DNA from 3 places in the Mesorhizobium sp. NPDC059054 genome. Region 3 is predicted to be linked to each of the others. Evidence: predicted binding sites of a transcription regulator. Region 3 holds the regulator's gene; each other region holds the start of a gene.
What was found. Region 3 encodes PhoB, which activates phosphate uptake and scavenging genes when phosphate is short. Its sites were predicted from a motif close to TGTCATNNANCTGTCAT; they were not measured.

Region 1 (7,491 bases), on a different contig from region 3:
GGAAATCCTATACGGAGTTCTTCAGCCGCACGCCCCTGCCGCCGCGATCGCTGGCCTGGTTGTCGCCGATCAATTCCACCCCGGCCTCGTTAAGTGCCTGGATGACCTTCATCAGCGTGTCGACCACGCCCCGTACCACGCCGTCGCTGGCTTCCATGCGCTGGATGGTCGGCAGCGAAACGCCGGCGCGCTCGGCGAGCGTCTTCTGGTCGATGCCGGCCAGTGCCCGCGCCGCACGCATCTGTGCAGCGGTAATCACCGGTCAGAACTCCCGTCTGAGTCTGCGGTATGAATGTATGATACTTTCATAATGATGTGTCAAACATGAATATGGATTGAAAATACCTTAACTCAACTCGTTTCGCCGTTGTGGCCGCGCGGCATGAAGCGCGCCGCCAGCCAGCACAGCATGGCCCAGGCGAAACCCGCGCACCAGCCCGCCAGCACGTCGGACGGCCAATGGACGCCGAGATAGAGGCGCGACACGCCCACCATCAGCGTCAACAGAACCGCGAGCACGAAGACATAGATCTTGGTGACATGGCCGGGCAGGAAACGCGCCGCCAACGTGCCGAGCGTCAGGTAGGTGACCGCCGAGAGCATGGCGTGGCCGGACGGGAAGGAAAGCGAGGTTTCGACGGCGAGTTTCGATACGAGGTCGGGCCGTGGCCGATCGATGCCGAATTTGAGCAGTGTGGCCAGGATCTGGCCGCCGCCGACCGCCGCCAGCACGAACAGCGCGGTCGTCCAGCGCTTGATGAGCAGGAAATAGACAATGGTGGCTGCGGTGATCAACGTCAGCACGACAGCACTGCCGAGTGCGGTGATGTCGCGCACCGCACCTTCGAAGCGCGGTGAACCGATCGGATTGCCGGGGTCGCCCGCCTCGCGGAAAGCAAGCAGGATTTGCGTGTCGAACGTGTGCGGGGCGGTATCGCGTGCGACTTCCATCAGTTCGACGAAACCCCAAAGCCCGCCGGCCACGATGATGCCTGCCAGGAGCACCGGAAACTCGATCCGGTCGTAAAGCGTCGAAATGGTTTTGCGCATCAATCCTGCCGTAATGCCGGTTGTCGAAGGAGGCCGGCATTATCCAATCCCGGCATCGCTGTCATCGGCCTTGCAAATAAGGCCCCAGCGTGACGAGCGCGACGGCGACGATTGCTAGTGCCACGCCAACAGCCTGGATGGTGGTGAGTCGCTCGCCGAAGAAAGCCAGCGCCACGGCGTTCACGGCCACCAGTTGGATGACAGCCGACAGGCTCAAGGAAATCGACATGCCGAAGTCGCGGATCAGCTTCAGCATGATCAGATTGCCGAGCGTGTAGAGTGCCAGCGTGACGGCGATCTTGCCGAGGCTCGGCGCCAGCGCCCATTGCTTGGCCGCCGTCGCGGCAGCCAGGAAGATCACGGTGGAGACACCGAGTTGCGCCATGCCGAACACGTTCACCGATAGCCTCCGCCAAGCCCGAATACCCACTGCGCAAGCTTGTTTCCCAACGGCGGGCGCTGGTCAAGTGCGCAGCATCTGGCACGGCGGGTTAGCGCAGCTGAACCGTCTTCGGAAACTCGATCACCTGGCCTTTCGGTTTGGTGTGCTGGGCCGTGACGATGGCTTCGATCAGAATGTCCAGCGCCTCGCAGGCTTTCTTGCTGGTCTGGTCGTTCCCGCGCAGGTAGTGGCTTGCCCGTTCGAGATGCAGGCGCGCGGCGGCAAAATCACTGTTCATCGGTGCTCCGTTCTTTACCCACCGCCATTGAAAGCATGGAACGATTCGGTTGCGGGAACGGAAATTCCGGAGGCGGTATTTGATTCAAAATTGCGCTTCCTGCACCCTGCCGGCGAGTCTTCGAACCCTGCAGGATGGCGCTATGTCGTGGAAACTTGATGAGATCGTGCCGACGTCGGCGGGACGAGTGGCAGCCGGCCGGGCCGGTATCGGCCCGGATCTTGTGCTGGCGCATGGCTGGCCGTGGTCGTCCTTTTCCTGGCATCGGATCATTCCCGCGCTGGCCGGACACTATCGTGTCCATTGGTACGACATGCCGGGCTATGGTCGATCGGAGAAGAGCGCCACGCAGCGCACCTCGCTCGATGTGCAGGGACAGGTGTTCGCCGAGATGCTGGCGCATTGGCGCCTCGAAAGCCCTGTCGTTATCGCCCATGATTTCGGCGGCGCGACAACGCTGCGTGCCCATCTGCTGCACGGCTGCGACTATGGGCGCTATGTGTTGATGAATGTCGTCGCCATGCGGCCATGGGGTTCGGAATTCTTCGATCACGTCGGCCGCCACGTGGATGCATTCCTTGGCCTGCCGCCGCACATCCATCGGGCGGTGGTGGAGGCCTATGTCAAGGGGGCAATCGCCAATGGCATCGAACCGGGAGATTTCGAGACGCTGGTCGAACCCTGGCTTGGAGAGGCGGGGCGGCAGAGTTTCTATCGGCAATTCGCACAGGCCGATGAGCGATACACGGCCGAGGTCGAGCCGATGTTCGGTGATATCCGCTGTTCGGTTGCGATCATCTGGGGCGAGGACGATCCCTGGATTCCTCTGGAAAGGGGCCGGGCGCTTCACCGCCTCATCCCACAGGCGTCGTTCGACACGCTCGCGGGTGTCGGCCATCTGCCTCAACTGGAGGCACCCGACCGTGTTCTGGCTCTGTTGAACGCATTTCTGTCAGACAGGGGCTGATGACGGGAGGGGCTGGACGCGTCCTGCGTCATGAAACTGTTAAGCCCGGCCGCTACGCAGGTTTCGGACACGCAGCCCAGCCAACCCGAACAGCCAGAGGTCAGCCATGTCGGACCAGCCGCAAGACGAGATTCGTTTTCGCACCAGCCTGCTCGAAGAAAATGAAGGTCCGGCGATCAATCCGACCGACAACCGTACCATGGGCGAGATCATCGCCGCGCGCTTCTCGCGCCGCGGTTTCCTGAAGGGCTCGCTCGCCGTTTCGGCCATTGCCGTCACCGTCAGTCCGCTTGCCCTGATGAGCGCCGACGAGGCGCGGGCGGCCGAGGGCGGGTCGGCCTTTACCTTCGACGAGGTCGAGGCAGGCATCGATGACAAGCACCATGTCGCCGCCGGCTACGACGCCGACGTGCTCCTGCGCTGGGGCGATCCGCTGTTTGCCGACGCTCCAGCCTTCGATCCTACCAAGCAAACGGCCGAGGCCCAGGCCAGGCAGTTCGGCTACAACAACGATTTCGTCGGTTATATCCCGCTGGAAGGTTCGCCTGAGCACGGGCTGCTGGTGGTCAATCACGAATATACCAACCCGCATTTGATGTTCCCGGGCATCGTCAAGGTGGTGGAAAAGGATGGCAAGAAGGCGCTGGAACTTGCGCCACTTACCAAGGACCAAGTCGATGTCGAGATGGCCGCGCATGGCGGCACCATCGTCGAGATCCGCAAGGAAGGCGGCAAATGGCAGGTCGTGCGTGACGGCAAGCTGAATCGCCGCGTCACCGCGAACACCGAAATGGCGCTCTCCGGCCCGGTCGCCGGTCATGACCGCGTCAAGACCAATGCCGATCCATCGGGTACCAAGGTGCTGGGCACCGTCAACAACTGCGCCGGCGGTGTCACGCCCTGGGGCACCTACGTGATGGCCGAGGAGAATATCCACGGCTATTTCTCCGGCGCATTGCCGGAGGGCCACAAGGAAACCGAGAACTACAAGCGGCTCGGCATACCGGAGGGGGCCTACGAGTGGGGTGCCCACTACGACCGTTTCGACCTTGCCAAGGAACCGAACGAGGCGAACCGCTTCGGCTGGATCGTCGAGGTCGATGTCACCGATCCGAACTCGATGCCGAAGAAGCGCACCGCGCTTGGCCGTTTCAAGCATGAAGGCGCGGAATCGATCGTGGCCAAGGATGGCCGCGTCGTCTTCTATCTCGGCGACGACGAGCGTTTCGACTATGTCTACAAATTCGTCACCGCGGGCAAGTTCGATCCGGCCAATCCGGCCGCCAACAAGGATCTGCTCGACGAAGGCACGCTCCATGTCGCCAAGTTCGCCGAGGACGGCGGTGTCGAGTGGCTGCCCATCGTTTTCGGCCAAGGGCCGCTGACCGCCGAGAACGGCTTCAACAGCCAGGCCGACGTGCTGATCGAGACGCGCCGTGCCGCCGACCTGCTTGGTGCCACCAAGATGGATCGTCCCGAGGACATCCAGCCCAATGCCGTCAACGGCAAGGTCTATGTGATGCTGACCAACAACACCAAGCGCAAGGACGACCAGGTTGATGCCGCCAATCCGCGCGCCAAGAACGCCTTCGGCCATATGATCGAGATCGCCGAGGACGGCGGTGACTTTGCCGCGACCAAGGGCAAGTGGGAAGTCCTGCTGAAATGCGGTGATCCCTCGGTGGCCGATGTCGGCGCCTCCTTCTCCACCGCCACGACCGCCAACGGCTGGTTCGGCATGCCGGACAATTGCGCCGTCGATTCAGCCGGCCGGCTGTGGGTGGCCACCGACGGCAACAATGCCAAGGAAACCGGCCGCACCGACGGTCTTTGGGCGGTCGACACCGAGGGGCCGGCGCGGGCTACCTCCAAGCTGTTCTTCCGCGTGCCGGTGGGGGCGGAAATGTGCGGCCCGCAGTTTGCGCCGGACGACAAGACCGCCTTCGTTGCCGTACAGCATCCGGGCGACGGCGGTACCGACTGGGAGCCGTTCGGACGGCCGTCCTACTACGAGGATCTGTCCACCCGCTGGCCGGACTTCAAGCCGGATATGCCTGTACGGCCTTCGGTCGTTGCCATCACCAAGCAGGATGGCGGCAAGATCGGAGTTTAGCGAATTCCACCACCGACACCGCGCAGGGGTGGCAAAAGCTTCCCCCGCGGCTATTTCCGGCCGACGATCTTCGCCGCGATGGCTTTCGCTTCCTGGCCTGCGGCGTAGAAGTGGCCGACGATGCTCGGCTGCATCGAAATGAACCACAGGCCCGGCTGGCCACCCGGTTCAGCCCCATTGACCTTCGGCTTGCCCTTGTCGTCCACCACGCCGAGGCCGTCCAGCATCTTGTCCAGCCCGGTGCGGTAACCGGTGGCGGCGATGACGACATCGGCCTTGACCTTCGTTCCGTCGGCCAGCACGACATGCTCCGGCTTGAAGCCGGTTACGGGAGCCACGACCTTGATGCGGCCGGCCTTGATGGCGGCGATCGCGCCGTCGTCGGCGGCGATCGCGACGTGATCTTCCTTCAGCCGGCTGATGCCACCTTTCTTTACCGGCGCGAAGCCAAGCTTACGAAGGTCTCCGAACAACAGGCGCTGCACCAGCGCCACCACGAAATTGCCGAGCGGGATCGGCAGCGCGTTGGTGATCCTCGAAAAGCGTTGCACGGCGATCTTGCCGATCCGTTTGGGCAGGATGGAGGGGCCAGCACGGGCAGCGAGATGGATCATGGCCGTCTTGGCGCCGATCAGATAGTTCAGCGCGTCGAAGCCTGAATTGCCGGCGCCGATCACCAGTACGCTTTTGCCTTCGTAGTCCTTGGGACTGCCGAACTGCGCGGCATGGATCAGGCGCCCTCTGTATTCCGATGCCCCTGGCCAGTCCGGCATCCACGGTATTTTGTCGTGGCCGGTGGCGATCACGACGTTGCTGGCGCGGCGGGTGCCTTTGTTGGTACGAACCGCCCAGTGGTCGCCTTCGCGGGCGACACGCTCGACTTCGGTGCCGAATTCGACCGCGATGTTGCGTTCTTCGGCATAGCGTTCGAGATAGGCAATGACGGCAGCCTTGGGCGGAAAGGCCGGCACACCCTTGGGATAGGGCATGCCCGGAAGATAGGACATGTCGCGATGCGTGTTGAGCGCCAGCCGCTCGTGGCGCTGCCGCCACGGTTCGGCGATATGGGCTTCCTTTTCGAGCACGCTGGCCTTGATGCCATGCCGGGCCAGCGCGTCGGCCGTCGCCAGTCCGGCGGCACCGGCGCCGATCACGATCACCTCTTCGATCGTTTCGGTCATATTTCCACCAAATCCTTTCGCGACATCCCAGCCGCAACTTGATTGCGCTATGTGGCACCGACGGCGATATGGCAAGAGAGGGTTGAGGGGTGGCAGCGGCTTGTTGATTCGGAAGACGGATCGATGGGCCGTCTTCGGGTATCATCTGGGCGTAATTCATGGGCTCGCTCCGCAAGAGCATAGACCGCTTCCTCGACGACCGCGCTGCCGCTGTGCCGCGCGCCAGCCTGTCGCTTGCCAAGCGGCTGGAAATGCTCGCACAGCACGGCGATTTCTCGCTTGCCTATTCCACAGCCACGCAGCCGCTGCTGTCCTATTTCGGCGATGAAAACGGCTATGTCGCCTTCCAGACCATGATGGGCCGCCATTATGCGCTGGCCGATCCGGTCGTCGGCGATGCCGATCGCGCCGCGCTGATTTGCCGCTTCGTCGAGATCGCCAGTTCGCCCTGGTTCGTGCAGATCGGCGAGGCGACAGCGAAAATCCTGTCCGGCCTCGGTTATCAGGTCAGCCGCATCGGCTATGACACGCGCCTGCCGCTGCCGGCGCATGATTTCTCCGGCAAGCCCAACGAAACCGTGCGTTATTCCGAGCGCTGGCTGGTCAAGAAGGGTTATACGCTGACCGAGGACGAGGGTGGGCTGGTCGATGCCGACGAGGTGCGCCGCCTTTCCGATGAATGGCGATCCGGCCGCATCGTCGCGCGGCGCGAGATGGCTTTCCTCAACCGACCGTTCCCGATCCTGCCCGGTCCCGGCATGCGCCGTTTCGTGCTGCTGGACCCGGACAACAAACTGACCGCCTTGCTCGATTTCGATCCGATCTCCAGCGATGGCAAGGTCACGGGCTACACCACCGCTTTCAAGCGCAAGCTGGCCGGCGCCACTCCACATGCCGAGATCGGCCTGACCAAATTTGCGGTCGACCGGTTCCGTGAAGAGGGTATTTCGTCGGTGACGCTGGGCCTGTCGCCGCTGGCGGATATGGCGCCGAGCGGCTTTCCCGAAAGCACGTTCTGGCGCGGCGCCTTCAGTCGGGCGTTCGATTCCAGGCTGGTCAACCGCTATCGCTTCAACCTTCAGGGGCAGGCTGCCTTCAAGCGCCGTTTTCACGGCGTGGAGGAACCGGCCTATATCGCGTTCAAGCGCGGTACCGCCAGCGGCATGCTGGCTCTGCTGAGATTGCTGAAGGCGATTTGAGGAGCGCTGCTGTTACGTTCTCAGCCGGTATCCGGTCTTGAAGATCCAGCCGACGACGCCGATGCACAGCACCAGGAAGGCCAGCGTGATGCCGAGGCTGATCTCCACCGCCACGTCGGAATGGCCGAAAAAGGCCCAGCGGAAGCCGCTGACCAGATAGACGACCGGGTTGAACAGCGAGATCGTGCGCCAGACGCCCGGCAGCATGTCGATGGAATAGAACGAACCACCGAGGAAGGTGAGTGGCGTCACCACCAGCAGCGGAATCAGCTGCAACTGTTCGAAACCATTGGCCCAGATG
Region 2 (7,491 bases), on a different contig from region 3:
TGAACGACGCCGCGCAAAGCCGCGTGGTTCTGGAGCCTTCGACGACGGAACTCGTATTCGAATGGTTCCAGCGCATCGTCGCTGTCTATTGCCTGATGTTCGGCGTTCTCTACTGGATTCGGCTCATCGGCTTCTACCCAGGGCCACTATGGCGCTTCGACCTGATGCCGGTGCACTGGCAACTCGCTGCTGCGATCCTGGCCGTCTTCTTCCCTTTTGCCGCCGCGGGCCTGTGGATGCTCGCGTCGTGGGGACCCGTCATCTGGTTCATCTGCGCCCTGACCGAAACGATCATGTATGTGGGCTACCCGCAGCTTTTCGGCGAACGCTGGCCGATCGTCGCAACACATGCCGCCGTGGCTTTGATCTACGTTGCACTCAGGCTCGTCGTGCATTTCCAGAGACGCCGCCGGCGTACATGATTTCGGCCTTTTGGCCATTCGCTAAATCTTTAGGTTAATTTTCTTCCCTTGGCGGGGTTTTTATTAACCCTCTCTCGAAACCTCTTACCGGTAAGCTCTTGTTAGCCTTGGCGTTTAAGTCGAATTTTATAGGTATTCGATAGTGTCGCGATCAAGGTGACAAAAACAAAAAATCACCGGGCGACAAACGAGAGGCAAAGACAATGATCAATTCGCGTCCAGTGGCGAAGACCGCCAACGTTATCGATGAACGCCGCGAGTCCATCCGCACGCTTTACATGGAATCCCTTCAGCTGGTCGAGCGTCTGCATCGGCGTTTGCTTGATGTGATCAAGGATGAGTTCGATCGCAATGGTCGTTCCGACATCAATGCTGTCCAGGCTCTGCTGCTGTTCAACATCGGCAACGCCGAACTGACCGCCGGCGAACTGCGCTCGCGCGGTTACTATCTCGGTTCCAACGTATCCTATAACCTGAAGAAGCTTGTCGACCTGGGCTTCATCAACCATCAGCGCTCGCGCATCGACCGTCGTTCGGTTCGCGTCAGCCTGACCGACAAGGGCAACGAGGTGGCAGAGGTGGTAGCCGGTCTCTACGAGCGACACATCGGCTCGATCGAGCATGTCGGCGGCATCAACCAGGACGAGTTCAAGCAGATGAACCGTGCCCTGCAGCGCCTCGACCGCTTCTGGAACGACACCATCGCCTACCGTATGTGAGCAGCTGTCTTTTGGGTTTGCCCGCCGGTGAAGCCGGCGGGCTTTCTCTTGCGCGGCGCTTCGGCGGCGCAGTTCAATACCACGCCAAAGAGCGGGGAGGAGGAGACCAAAAATCTCCGGACTGGGCCGGTGCCGAAAAGGCACTGGCCCATTCTTTCGTGCAACATAGGTCTAAAGCGCGGGCTTCACGCCCAATTGCCGCCATATTCCGGTGAAAGCGAGAAATCGGACGGTGCAGTCGGGTTTGGCTGACTGGTCTGCTCTCGCGAATGTGCGTTTTCCGGCAGCGAGATGCGAGATATGGTTGGCTAAATGTTAAGGATGGCAACCATAGAGTGCGGGCCGCTAACCAGGCCCAATGGCCGATCGTCGAATTGTTGAACAAGTCTGGAACGCTCATGAACACCAGCCGCCGCCTGTTTCTCACCGGAGCTTCCGCGCTCGCCGTGGCTTTTGCCGCCGGTGCCGCCAGCGCCCAGGACGCCGTTGACGGTATCCTGAAGGCGGCAGGGCAGGGCAATTGGGACGACACCTTCGATGCGCGCGCCACCCAAAGTGGCAAGGTCGCCTCGACGCTGCCGATCTTCAGCCCGCAGACTGTTAGCTACACCGAGCAGGCTATCGCCCAGTACCGTGAGATCGTGGCTCAGGGTGGGTGGCCTGAAGTGCCGGCAACCAAGAAGCTGAAGCTCGGTGTTTCCGATGCCGATGTCGTGCCGCTGCGCAAGCGGTTGATGGTATCCGGCGACCTGTCGCAGAGCGCCGGTCTGTCGGAATCCTTCGATTCCTATGTCGATGCGGCATTGAAGCGTTTCCAGACCCGTCATGGGCTGCCGGCTGACGGCGTCACCGGCAAATACACCTTTGCCGCGATGAATATTTCGGCGCAGGTCCGTCTCGGTCAGCTCGAAACCAATCTGGTGCGCCTGCGCGCCATGGGCGGTTTCCTCGGCAACCGCTATGTGATGGTCAACATCCCGGCCGCACAGATCGAGGCGGTGGAGGGAGACCGCGTCGTGCTGCGTCACACGGCAATTGTCGGCAAGATCGACCGCCAGACGCCGATCGTCAATTCGAAGATCAACGAGATCATCGTCAATCCCTATTGGAACGCGCCAGTGTCGATCGTCCGCAAGGACATCATTCCACTGATGCGTAAGAACCCGGATTACCTCAAGGACAGCCACATCCGCCTGCTCGCGCCGGACGGCACAGAGGTCGATCCGACCACCGTGGACTGGTCGACGGAAGACGCCGTCAAGTATCGCTTCCGGCAGGATCCGGGCACGGGCAACGCCATGGCGTCAGTCAAGATAAACTTCCCGAGCCCGGACGGCGTCTACATGCACGATACGCCGCAGCAGAGCCTGTTCGGCAAGCTGATGCGTTTTGATTCATCGGGCTGCGTGCGCGTTCAGAATGTGCGCGACCTCGTCACCTGGATCCTGCGCGATACGCCGGGCTGGAGCCGCCAGCATTTCGAAGAGACCATCAAGACGGGTAACAGCACCCCGGTTGCCGTCACGAATCCGGTTCCGGTCTACTTCACCTACGTCTCGGCCTGGTCGACGGGTACTGGTGTCGTGCAGTTCCGCGACGACATCTATCGTCGCGACGGCGTCGATGAGTTGCAGATTACCTCGTCGCTCTAAGAAGAGCCGATCAGATTTCATCATGGCCATCGGCGGCAACGCCGGTGGCTTTGTTGTTTCCGGTGCAAACGTCGCGCACGCAACCGCGCAGCCAGCGATGCGCCGGATCGGCGTCGAGCCGCGGATGCCACAAAAGAGAAATGGTGATTTCCGGCAGGGCGAAAGGCAGCGCGAAGCGGTACATACCATCTCTCAGATGGCCGGTGTAACGCTCGGGAACGCTGGCAATCAAACCCGCCGCCCGCGCGAAGACGAGTGCTTCCAGAAAGCCGCTGACAGTCGTGGCGATTTCCCGCTGCAATCCCAGCATTTCCAGCGCATCGTCGATCGGCCCCTTTTCGAGATTGCGGCGCGAAACGAGAACATGTTGACCAGCAGCGTAGCGTTCGGGCGTGACGACACCCTCGCATAAAGGATGCCCAACCCGCACAACACCGACAAAACGATCGCGAAAGAGTGTCTGCGCCCGGATTTCTGGTCCGGTAGTGGTTCCGATCACACCGGTTTCCAGATCCACGCTGCCGTCGCGTAGCGGTGTGCTGTCCTTGTCCGGCTTCGGCACGAAGCGCATCCGCACACCGGGTGCCTCCCGGGCAATGCGTGCAAGCAAGGCTGGGCCGAAGTTTTCGACAAAGCCGTCGGAGTTCCTCATCGTAAATGTCCGCGTGAGCCTTGTGAGGTCCAGCTTTTCGGCGGGACGCAGCATAGCTTCGGCATCTTCGACGATACTGCCGACGCGTTCACGCAGTTCAAGCGCACGTGGTGTGGGGACAAGACCGCGTCCGGCTCGAACCAGGAGCGGGTCGCCTGTCGTTTCGCGCAGCCGTGCCAGGGCGCGGCTCATCGCGGAGGCGCTGAGCCGCAGTCTCTTGGCGGCGCGAGCGACACTGCCTTCGGTAAGCAGCACATCAAGGGTGACCAGGAGGTTGAGGTCCGGATGCGACATGGGCTGATCATAACGCATCTCCTTCGTTTTGATGAGGCGTTGTATGCATGAATACAGTGCAAATGATGCGTCTTCCGCCATGCTACGTGCGGCGCTACCTGTCTTGCCTTGGTTTCAGATCCGGCGAAGGCAGAGGACATCATGCAATCGAATGCTGTCGAACGTGGTGCAAAAACAGGACAGGCTTTTGACGACAGCGGACGCTGGGCGCTGATCAGCCTGGCGCTATCGATGCTGCTTTCCTCGCTGGGTATCAGCATCGCCAATGTTGCACTGCCATCGCTGGCGGAAGCCTTCGACACGTCTTTCCAGCGCGTGCAATGGGTTGTGCTGGCTTATTTGCTGACCGTCACGATCACGATCGTTACTGCAGGGCGGCTTGGCGATCTGATTGGTCATCGGCGCATGCTGATTGGTGGCATTTCGCTGTTCGCACTGGCCTCGGGGCTGTGTGGTGCCGTCTCTTCGCTCTGGTTGCTGATCGCAGCGCGCGCTTTGCAGGGGTTAGGCGCCGCGGTTTTGATGGCACTCAGCATCGCATTCGTGCGCGATACGGTCGCCAAGGACAGAACGGGAAGCGCGATGGGCTTGCTCGGCACCATGTCGGCAATCGGCACCGCACTTGGGCCCTCGCTGGGTGGTGTTCTGCTGACTGCGGCAAGCTGGCGGGCGATCTTCCTGGTGATGGTGCCGCTCGGTGTGCTGAACCTTCTTCTTGCCTCTCGCTTCCTGCCCGCCGGCAAGCCGACTGGAAAGGGCGGTGGCTTTGACAGTCTCGGCACGCTGTTGCTTGGCCTCACGCTCGCTGCCTATGCGCTCGCCACGACTGTCGGTGGTGCGCATATGGGGTGGCCGAATGTGGCGTTGCTCGTTGTGGCCGTTCTCGGTGTTGGGCTGTTCGTCATGGTCGAAGCAAGGGTGGCTTCGCCGTTGATCCAGCTTTCGGCATTCCGCGATGCCTCCTTGAGCGGCAGCCTGGTGATGAACGCGCTGGTTTCCACCGTCATGATGGTCACCTTCGTCGTCGGGCCTTTCTACCTTGCCCGCGCACTCGGGCTGAATGCGGCCCTCGTCGGTATGGCGATGTCGGTTGGCCCGGTGATCTCCGCTCTGACAGGCATTCCGGCCGGCCGCATCGTCGACTGGCTCAGTGCTTCGCTTGTGGTCATCATCGGGCTGGCCTTGATGACTGCCGGCGCGTTTGTCCTCGTCGTGGTTCCGACGTCTTTCGGTGTCGCCGGCTATGTCGTAGGCATTGCCATCCTGACGCCCGGTTATCAGCTGTTCCAGGCTGCCAACAACACGGCCGTCATGATGGACGTCAGCCCGGATCGGCGCGGCGTCGTTTCGGGCATGCTGAGCCTGCCGCGCAATCTCGGACTGATCACCGGCGCATCTGTCATGGGCGCCTTGTTTGCCTTCGTCTCAGGCACCGTGGATGGGTCGACTGCGCATCCCGAGACCGTTGCGACAGGGATGCGCGTGACATTTGCGGTGGCGGGGATGTTGATCCTTGCCGCAACCGTTGTTGCCCTCCTGGTGCGCGGCAGTGTTGCGAACGCGGCAACGGTGGAGGAATAGCCGCGATCCGCGACGCGCTAGGTTTTGTCGGATGCGCCTCGGTAAAGTTTCGCACGCCTGTCATCTTAGCGTTATGAGCGCCCATTAGCGTTTTCTCACGGACGCAGGGGACGCTCGTGAGACATTTTTCAGGGGTATGGGCATTTTGCCTGGCGATCTTGTTGGCGTTGCCAGCGGCCGCCGAACCAATTCGCGGCGCGGGATCGACTTTCGCTGCGCCGGTGATCTCGGCCTGGGGGCGGGCCTACAAGGATGCAAGGACAGATGGGGGTGACTATTTTACCCTCGACTGGACCGTCGACTACGAGCCGATCGGCTCGCTGGCCGGCGTCATGCGACTTTCGCAACCGGATATGGATTTTGCCGCAACCGACGCGCCACTTTCGCCGGAGGAAGTTGCCAGGCGCAATGTGGCGCAGTTTCCGATCGTCATGGGCGGTATCGCCGTGGTCGCCAATGTCGTTGGTGTCGAGCCTGGCAAGTTGCGGCTGGACGGTCCAACGCTGGCGGGCATCTTCTCCGGCAAAGTCAAAAGCTGGTCCGACCCGGCGATCGCCACGCTCAATCCGGACATCCAGCTACCGGACCGCGTCATCAAGGTGCTGCGGCGCCAGGATGGTTCCGGCTCGACATTCGTCTTTACCAGCTATCTATCGAAGACCAGTTCCGAATGGCGTGAGAAATTCGGTGCGGCAACGCTGATCAATTGGGCCGTCGGGCAGGGCGCTGAAGGTACCGGCAGTCTGGTCGCCCTGGCTGGGACAACGGCCGATAGCATCACCTATGTCGAATATGGTCAGGTGGCGCGCGCCGGCTTGCCAGCTGTGCAGTTGCGGAATGAGACAGGGGCGTTTGTTGCTCCTACTGCCGAAAGTTTTGCCGCTGGGCTGTCGAGCGTCGCATGGAATCCTTCCCGGCATTTCTTTGCCGATACGACCAACATGCCGGGCGCCGCTGCCTACCCGATGGCCGCCATCACCTATGCGGTGGTACCGAAGGATCGCGGTATGGAGCGGACCAAGCGCGTGCTTGACCTTTTCCGGCTGGCTTACTCGGCGGGCGCCGGCGACGCGCGTGCACTGGGTTACATCCCAGTGTCGCCCGAACTCGCCGACCAGGTCGACCGCTATTGGTCGCAGACCCTCACGAACCTGAACAACTAGAGCGCCCCCCAGGCGCCGGCATTGTCCACACAGGAAGGCACACCGACATGCAGGCCGACATCTTCAAGGACATCCTCGTTCCCGTCATCGGCGGTCTGGGCATCTTCATGCTCGGCCTGGAATTCATGGCCAACGGCATTCAGGCACTTTCCGTCAACAAGATGCGGGATTTCCTGGCCAAGGCGGCCGGCACGCCGATTAAAGGCGTGCTTGCCGGCACCCTCATCACCGGTGTGATCCAATCTTCGACGGCGATGACCGTAATGGTCGTCGGCCTTGTCAATGCCGGCGTGGTGGCGCTAAGGCCCGCCATCAGCGTGATCATGGGCGCCAACATCGGCACCACGCTGGGCAATGGTCTGATCGCGCTGCCGCTGGGGCCGCTCGGGCTGATATTGGGGGGTATCTTCGCGCTCATCTATTGCTTCGCGAAGAGCGAGAAGGTGCGCAACATCGCGCTTGCTTGCATGGGCTTCGCGCTGATCTTCTACGGGCTCAACCTGATGACTGGCGGTTTGCGTCCACTGCGCAACATGCCTGAAGTGATGGAACTGCTGCAGACGCTGAGGGCGGATTCCTACTTCAATCTGCTGAAATGTGTCCTGATTGCCGCCGGCGTCACAGCAATGATCCATTCGTCGTCGGCCACCATTGGCATTGTCATGGGCCTGGGTGCGGCCGGTGTGCTCGACTGGACCACCGCCGTCGCTTTTTCGCTTGGTGCCGATCTCGGCACGACGATCACTTCGTGGATGGCCTCGCTCAACCTCTCCAAGAACGCCAAGCGCGCGGCCTACGCGCATATGTCGTTCAATGTGATCGGGGTTTTCGTCACCGTCCCGCTGTTTTTCGTCTCGATCGAGGTGCTGCGCTGGGCCATGCAATGGTTCGGCGGCGATCCGAGCGTGCCAGTGGTGGTGGACGGCAAGGACACGTTCCCGCTGGTTCCCGTTGCGGTCGGCCTCTATTCGACCTTCTTCAACGTTTTCAACACGGTCCTGCTGTTTC
Region 3 (7,491 bases):
TGAGCAGCATGGCGACCACCCCGGCGCACGCCGCAAGGCCCAGTATCCAGCTCCAGGTGGACCCAATCGAACCGGCGGGACCGCCGCCCATGAGCTGAAAAGTGGCGTCCATCGGTGCGACCGTGCGACCGCTGGTGATCCACCAGGCAGCGCCGCGCCAGATCAGCAGGCCGCCAAGCGTGACGATGAAGGCCGGCACCTCCAGATAGGCGATGATGAAGCCTTGTAGCGCGCCGATTGCCAGGCCGACCACGATGCCGGTGGCCAACGCGATGACCCACAGCCATGGATTGCCGAGTTGCATGCCCATGACCCGGATCAGGAATTCGGCCTGGGCCACGCCCATGACCATGCCGACGACACCTTCGACAGACCCGACCGACAGGTCGATGTTTCGCATGACGATGACCAACACCATGCCGGTCGCCATGATGGCGACGGACGAGGTCTGCACCGACAGGTTCCACAGATTGCGAGGGGTCAGGAAAAGACCGCCAGACCACAGGTCCAGGCCCACCCAGATGATCACCAAAGCGGCGACCATTCCGAGCATGCGGATATCGAGTTCGGTCGCCTTGAGGAAGCGTCCGATTGCTGTCAGTTCGGCTGCGCGGGCGCGATCGACCGGCGCATTCGAGGTCGTATCAGTCATGATATTCCTCCCACGAGCAATTCCAGCAAAAGTGCGCAGCGGTTTTGCGTTCGGAATTGCATAAAAACAAAGAGTTAGAGCGTTCCGCGTTTCCGAGAAGAGCGGAACGCTCTAACCATGCGCCGTTGCCATGGCGTACCACTCTACCGGGACTTGCCAGTTCCGGGGACAGGAACCGTTGCCAAGACCACGGCACTTGGTGCCGTGGTCTCTTACGTTGCCGTAGACGTGCTTAGTCGCAGGCCTTGACGGAACCGGCCTTCACGCCCTGGCAGACGACATCCTTGGAAACCCAGCCGGCATCGATGACGACGTTGAGATTGTCCTTGGTGATCGCGACCGGTGTCAGGAACACCGACTTGACATTGTTTCCGCCTGGGGTGGTGAAGTCGGTGACGTTTGCGATGTCAGCCATCTTCTTGCCATCGGCGAGCTGGGCCGCGATTTCAGCGGCATTCTTGCCGAGGTCGCGGGCATCCTTGAACACCGAGACGGTCTGCGTGCCGAGTGCGATGCGGTTCAGCGCGGCATGATCGCCATCCTGGCCGGAGACTGGAACCGAACCGGCAAGCCCCTGTGCGGCCAGAGCCGCAATGGCGCCACCGGCAGTGCCGTCATTGGCGGCCACCACGGCATCGACCTTGTTGTCGTTGGCGGTCAGGAACTGCTCCATGTTCTTCTGGGCATTCGCCGGCAGCCAGCCGTCCGTATAGGCCTCGCCGACATTCTTGATCTTGCCGGCATCGATCGCCGCCTTCAGCACTTCCATCGCGCCCGAAAACAGGAAATCGGCGTTCGGGTCGGTGCTGGAGCCCTTGATGAAGACATAGTTGCCTTCCGGCTTCGCGTCGAACACACCCTTCGCCTGCAGGCGGCCAACCTCCTTGTTGTCGAAGGTCAGGTAGAAGACGTCCTTGTTTTCGATGAGGCGGTCATAGGCGATGACCGGGATGCCTTCGTCCACGGCCTTCTGCACAGCCGGACCAATGGCTGAAGTGTCCTGCGCAAGGATGACGAGCGCATTGGCGCCTTGCGAGATCAGGCTTTCAACGTCGGTGAGCTGTTTGCCGGGATTCGATTGCGCATCGGCGGAAATGTACTTGTCGCCCGCCGCTTCGATCGCTTTCTTCATGGCGGCTTCGTCGGTCTTCCAGCGCTCCTCCTGGAAGTTGGACCAGGACACGCCGATCACCTTGTCCTTCGCTTCGGCGACAGCCGAAAGCGCAAGTGTCATCGCGGCACCCGCCAGAATGGCGGCCGTGAATTTCCTCATGTTTTCCTCCCCGCGCCCAAGGGCGCGCTTGTATGCGTTGGCCATTGGAGAAGCTTTTTTTCGAGCTTCGAAAAAATAATCGCGCAGCTACGGCTTTCTGTCAACGGATTTCGAGGTGCCCGCATTATTTTTTTCGAAGCACGAAATAATAGTGACTGAAGCGGTATGTTCTGCCACTATCTGTGGAGGAGCGCGCTGTCGTAACAAGGAAAACGAAACAGGGTTTTGCATTCGTTCTCGCGTCGACCTATGCACGAAGGATGCGCTTTCAGAATACCCATGACGGACCGGGCGCAACGACTTCGGCGCTCGCGCAGCCGGACGGGGGGAGGAACGGCAAGGACATGACTGTCGGGATTCGTCACGACGATTTGCGCCGCAGAAACCGCGCAATGGTGCTTGCCGCGGTGCGTCGTTCCGGTCAACCTTCCCGCACCGAAATCACCGCCATCACCGGCCTCAGCCATTCTACCATTTCCGCAATTTCGTCCGATCTCATCGCCGAAGGCATTCTGCGCGAGGGTCGCAGCGAACCGACGGCATCGAAACGTGGCCGCCCCCAGGTGGGATTGCAGCTCGAGCCGAGCGCGGCGGCTGTCCTGACGGTTGTTCTGTCGCTTAACCTTTTGACGGCCGCGGTCATCGACTATGCCGGCAAGGTCCTCGCCGAGGAAACCTGTCGTCTGGATACGCTGTCGCTGCCGCGGGAAGCGTTGATCATCAAATGCGTCGAAATGGTCAGGCGGCGACTTGACGACAAGAGCCTGACCGAACATCGGGTGCTGCGCATCGCCTTCGCCGTTCAGGGCACAGCCGACTCGCATGCGCGCACCATGCTCTGGACGCCGATCACACCGCATGGCGATATCCCTTTCGCCGACATCCTGGAAAAAGCCTTCAGCATTCCCGTCATCGTCGAGAATGACTGCAACATGATGGCGGTCGCCCTGCGCTGGCGCGGCACGGACCGTTACCGTGACGACTTCATTGCCGTTCTGCTCTCGCACGGCATCGGCATGGGTATCGTGCTCAATGGCGAACTGTTCATCGGCACCCAATCGTCCGGCGGTGAATTCGGACACATGATCCACCAGCCGAAAGGCGCGTTGTGCCGTTGCGGTCGTCACGGTTGTGTCGAAGCCTATGCCGGCAATTACGCAATCTGGCGCAATGCCCACGGCCTCGATGAAAACACCGAACCAGCCGCCGACATTCCGGATGACGAGATGCTGTCCTTGGCGGAAAAGGCTCGCGCCGGCGCCGGTCCGGAACGAGATGCCTATGAGCAGGCCGGATCGGCCCTTGGTTACAGTCTCGGTTCGCTTTTTTCCGTCATCGACCCTGCGCCGGTGACTTTCGTCGGGATCGGCGCGACTGCCTTCGACCTGATTGAACCCGCATTGCGGCGCGCTATTGCCGAGACTGCTGGCGGCCAGCATTCCGATTCGATCGTCTTCGCAACCGAACCCAAGGAACAGATCCTGATCCGTGAAGGCTGCGCCATGCGCGCGCTGACCTTCATCGATCAGGAGATCTTCGCGCTGGGCAGTCCGGCGGCATTGGCGCTTCAGGAGAGCTGAGCGCCGCTCCGTCTTTGTTGGAGCATGATCTTTTCCGAAAACCGGTTCCCACTTTTCGGGATCATGCTCTATCAATCCTCGCGGATGGCGTAACCCGAGCCACGGATCGTGCGGATAACGTCCGGCATACGGCCGTTGTTGACCGCCTTGCGCAGGCGGCCGACATGCACGTCCACGGTGCGTTCATCGATATAGATCGTCTCGCCCCAGACATTGTCGAGCAACTGGCTGCGCGAGAAGACCCGACCGGGGTGGCGCATCATGAATTCCAGCAGCCGGAACTCCGTCGGCCCAAGCCGGATCTCGCTCTTCTTGCGGTAGACCCGGTGCGACTCGCGGTCGAGCACGATATCGCCGACCTTGAGCACGGAAGACAACACTTCAGGCTTGGCGCGGCGCAGCAGCGCCTTCACCCGAGCCATGAACTCCGGCATCGAGAATGGTTTGACCAGGTAGTCGTCCGCGCCGGTGGAAAGACCGCGCACACGGTCGCTTTCCTCACCGCGCGCCGTCAGCATGATGACCGGCAGACGCTCGGTCTCCGGCCGCATCCTGAGCCGCCGGCACAGTTCGATGCCAGATACCGCCGGCACCATCCAGTCGAGCACCAGCAGGTCCGGGACGTTCTCCTGAAGCCTGATCTCGGCTTCGTCACCCCTGGCGACCACTTCGACCTGGTAGCCCTCGGATTCCAGATTGTAACGGAGAAGGACGCCCAACGGCTCCTCATCCTCTACCACCATGACGCGCGGCGCGATCATCTTGCCGTCCGTTCCCTGATCAGGCCGCCGGAACGGCAGCAGCCGTCTCGTCGAGCTTCGGCCGATTGGGCGGCAATTGTTCGCCCGTCAGCACGTAGAAGGCGTTTTCGGCGATGTTGGTGACATGGTCGCCGATGCGTTCGAGGTTTTTGGCGCAGAACAGAAGATGCGTACAGGCCGTGATGTTGCGCGGGTCCTCCATCATATAGGTGAGAAGCTCGCGGAAGACGGACGTATATTTCACATCGACGCGCTCATCGTCGGCCCTAAGCTGGGCGAGCCCCTCTGCATCCCCTGCCGCATACTTTTCGACGACGCCATCGACCTGGCCGAGCACCAGTTGCGCCATGGAATCGATCGAATGTGAGAGATCGCGCGGTGTGGCGCCTTGCCCAACCGCTCCGACACGTTTGGCGATGTTCTTGGCCAGATCGCCGATGCGTTCCAGGTCTCCGGCCATGCGGATGGCACCAACCACGGCGCGCAGGTCCTGCGCCATTGGCTGGCGCTTGGCAATCAGCGTGATAGCCCGGTTATCCAGCTCGCGCTGGCGCGCATCCATGATCGCGTCGTCGGAAACGACGCGTTGGGCAAGTCCGTTATCGGACTTGAGCAGCGCCTTGGTCGAGCTCGCGACCATCGAAGAAGCAAGCTCCCCCATGTCGCTGATGAGCCTGCTGACCTGTCCGAGCTCTTCGTCGAACGAAGCGACGGTATGTTCGCCCATAATTGTGTCCTCGCTTTTCCTCGGCAGCCGTCGCTCACTCAGCCGAAGCGGCCGGTGATGTAGTCTTGCGTGCGCTTGTCGTCGGGATTGGTGAACATCTTGTCGGTGGCACCTTCCTCGACCAGGTAGCCGAGATGGAACATCGCCGTGCGCTGCGAAACGCGGGCGGCCTGCTGCATCGAATGGGTCACGATGACGATCGTATAGTTCTGCCGCAGTTCGTCGATCAGTTCCTCGACCTTGGCAGTGGCGATCGGATCGAGTGCCGAGCATGGCTCGTCCATCAGAATGACTTCGGGCGACACCGCGATCGCGCGTGCAATGCATAGGCGCTGCTGCTGGCCACCCGAAAGGCCGGTGCCCGGCTCGCCGAGGCGGTCCTTCACTTCATTCCAGATCGCGGCCTTCTGCAGGCTGGACTCTACGATGCGATCCATGTCGGCCTTGTTCCTGGCCAGGCCATGGATACGCGGACCGTAGGCGACGTTCTCGTAGATCGATTTGGGGAACGGGTTGGGTTTCTGGAACACCATGCCGACGCGGGCGCGCAACTCCACCACGTCGATCTTCGGATCGTAGATGTCCTCGCTGTCCAACGTGATCTGGCCGCCGACCTTGGCGGAATCAATCGTATCGTTCATGCGGTTGAGGCAGCGCAGAAAGGTCGATTTTCCGCAGCCGGAGGGGCCGATCAGCGCCGTCACCTGGTTCTGGCGAATGTCGAGATTGACGTCGAACAGCGCCTGTTTCTCGCCGTAGTGCACGGTCACCTTGTCGCCGCGCATCTTGATGACTTCGTTCGTCTGGGCGCTCATCTGGCTGCTCACTGCCTGTTCGAGGGTCTTTTCCGTCATGATATTCATATCAGGCTCCCTTTCTACCAGCGCCGTTCGAAGCGGCGCCTGAGCACGATCGCTGTGATGTTCATGGCCATCAGAAAGACCAGAAGGATGATGATTGCGCCGGACATGCGTTCCACGAACGCGCGTTCGGCTTCGTTCGCCCACATGTAGATCTGCACCGGCAGCGCCGTCGCGGGATCGAAGGGGGTCGCCGGATAGTTGGCAACGAAAGCCACCATGCCGATCAAAAGCAGCGGCGCCGTCTCACCGAGCGCGCGCGCCAGGCCGATGATCGTCCCGGTCAGGATGCCGGGCGCAGCCAGCGGCAGGATGTGCTGGAACACCATCTGCATCTTCGAGGCGCCGAGACCGAGCGCGGCCGAGCGGATCGAGGGCGGCACGGCGGCGAGCGCGGCACGTGTGGCGATGATGATGGTCGGCAGCGTCATCAGCGTCAGCACCAGACCGCCGACGAATGAAGCCGAACGCGGCATGCCGAGGAAGTTGACGAAGACGGCAAGCCCGAGCAGGCCGAAGACGATCGAGGGCACCGCTGCCAGATTGTTGATGTTGACCTCGATCAGGTCGGTGAAGCGGCTCTTCTTGGCGAATTCCTCGAGGTAGATCGACGCTGCGACACCGATCGGCAGCGCAAGCAGCAGCACGATCACCATCATGTAGAACGAGCCGATGATGGCGACACCGAGACCCGAGGTTTCAGGCCGGCTGGAAGCACCAAAAGTGAACAGGCCAGTGTTGAAACGCTCGGCCATCGCGCCATCGGCCTTGAGCTTGTTCATCCACTCGACCTGCTGGTCGGAGACCTTGCGACGCTCTTCCGGAACCGTGAGGTCGATCTGGCCCTTGAACGCTGAATCGAGATTGGCGCCAGCAAGGATGTCGACATTGCGGGTGGTGCCGATCACGGCCGGATCGGAAACGACCACATCGCGCAACTGCACACGGGATCCGTCGGACAGGAAGCCCTTCAGCCTCGTCATCATCGGCTTGTTCTTCGGATCGATACCAAGCTTCTCGGCCAGCGCTTTCTGCGCCAGGGCCGGGTAGTTCGCGGTGACCAGAACGCTCGGATCCGTCGCCCGCTTGTTGTCCGGATCGATCACCTTCTCTTCGAAATTGATCGGCAACGACACCGTCGTCTGCCAGAAGGAGGTGTAGCCCTTGGTCAGAATCGACAGAAGCATGACGACCAGGAAGGCCAGGCCGACCAGGATCGCCAGCACACCATAGAGGCGGAAACGGCGTTCTGCGGCGTAGCGGCGCTTGAGGCCGATGTCGCGGCGCGCGGGAGGTGTGGCGGTAGCGACCGTATCCAGGGTGACGTCGGTCATTCGTACTGCTCCCGGTATTTGCGCACGATATAGAGGGCGACGATGTTCATCACCAGCGTCAGCACGAACAGCGTGATGCCGAGCGCAAAGGCGACAAGCGTCTGCGGCGAGTTGAACTCGAGATCGCCGGTCAGCTGATTGACGATCTTGACGGTGATGGTGGTCATTGCTTCGAATGGGTTGAGCGTGAGGTTGGCGGCAACACCGGCGGCCAGCACCACGATCATGGTTTCGCCGATGGCGCGCGAGGCGGTGAGCAGGATGGCACCCACGATGCCGGGCAAGGCCGCAGGCAGGATCACAC

Region 1: a site for PhoB is predicted at 2,724-2,740, ahead of ACFWXH_RS01605 (PhoX family phosphatase). Genes of this name have one in related genera too.
Region 2: a site for PhoB is predicted at 5,379-5,395, ahead of pstS (phosphate ABC transporter substrate-binding protein PstS). Genes of this name have one in related genera too.

What each region holds. Positions count from the first base shown of each region.
Region 1 is NZ_JBHYHV010000001.1:334,987-342,477, forward strand. Features, by position in the region: gene ACFWXH_RS01580 (helix-turn-helix domain-containing protein) at 8-259, opposite strand; gene ACFWXH_RS01585 (phosphatase PAP2 family protein) at 352-1,050, opposite strand; gene ACFWXH_RS01590 (hypothetical protein) at 1,112-1,435, opposite strand; gene ACFWXH_RS01595 (hypothetical protein) at 1,542-1,730, opposite strand; gene ACFWXH_RS01600 (alpha/beta fold hydrolase) at 1,873-2,697, shown strand; gene ACFWXH_RS01605 (PhoX family phosphatase) at 2,804-4,810, shown strand; gene ACFWXH_RS01610 (flavin-containing monooxygenase) at 4,861-5,991, opposite strand; gene ACFWXH_RS01615 (phosphatidylglycerol lysyltransferase domain-containing protein) at 6,150-7,190, shown strand; gene ACFWXH_RS01620 (ABC transporter permease) at 7,203-7,491, opposite strand, start outside.
Region 2 is NZ_JBHYHV010000002.1:815,329-822,819, forward strand. Features, by position in the region: gene ACFWXH_RS11645 (enoyl-CoA hydratase/isomerase family protein) at 1-3, shown strand, start outside; gene ACFWXH_RS11650 (DUF6163 family protein) at 1-422, shown strand, start outside; gene ldtR (transcriptional regulator LdtR) at 626-1,141, shown strand; gene ACFWXH_RS11660 (murein L,D-transpeptidase) at 1,540-2,793, shown strand; gene ACFWXH_RS11665 (LysR family transcriptional regulator) at 2,804-3,739, opposite strand; gene ACFWXH_RS11670 (MFS transporter) at 3,881-5,320, shown strand; gene pstS (phosphate ABC transporter substrate-binding protein PstS) at 5,482-6,483, shown strand; gene ACFWXH_RS11680 (Na/Pi cotransporter family protein) at 6,531-7,491, shown strand, end outside.
Region 3 is NZ_JBHYHV010000004.1:71,894-79,384, forward strand. Features, by position in the region: gene ACFWXH_RS17565 (sugar ABC transporter permease) at 1-652, opposite strand, end outside; gene xylF (D-xylose ABC transporter substrate-binding protein) at 885-1,925, opposite strand; gene ACFWXH_RS17575 (ROK family protein) at 2,270-3,505, shown strand; gene phoB (phosphate regulon transcriptional regulator PhoB) at 3,577-4,266, opposite strand; gene phoU (phosphate signaling complex protein PhoU) at 4,286-4,993, opposite strand; gene pstB (phosphate ABC transporter ATP-binding protein PstB) at 5,032-5,856, opposite strand; gene pstA (phosphate ABC transporter permease PstA) at 5,871-7,187, opposite strand; gene pstC (phosphate ABC transporter permease subunit PstC) at 7,184-7,491, opposite strand, start outside.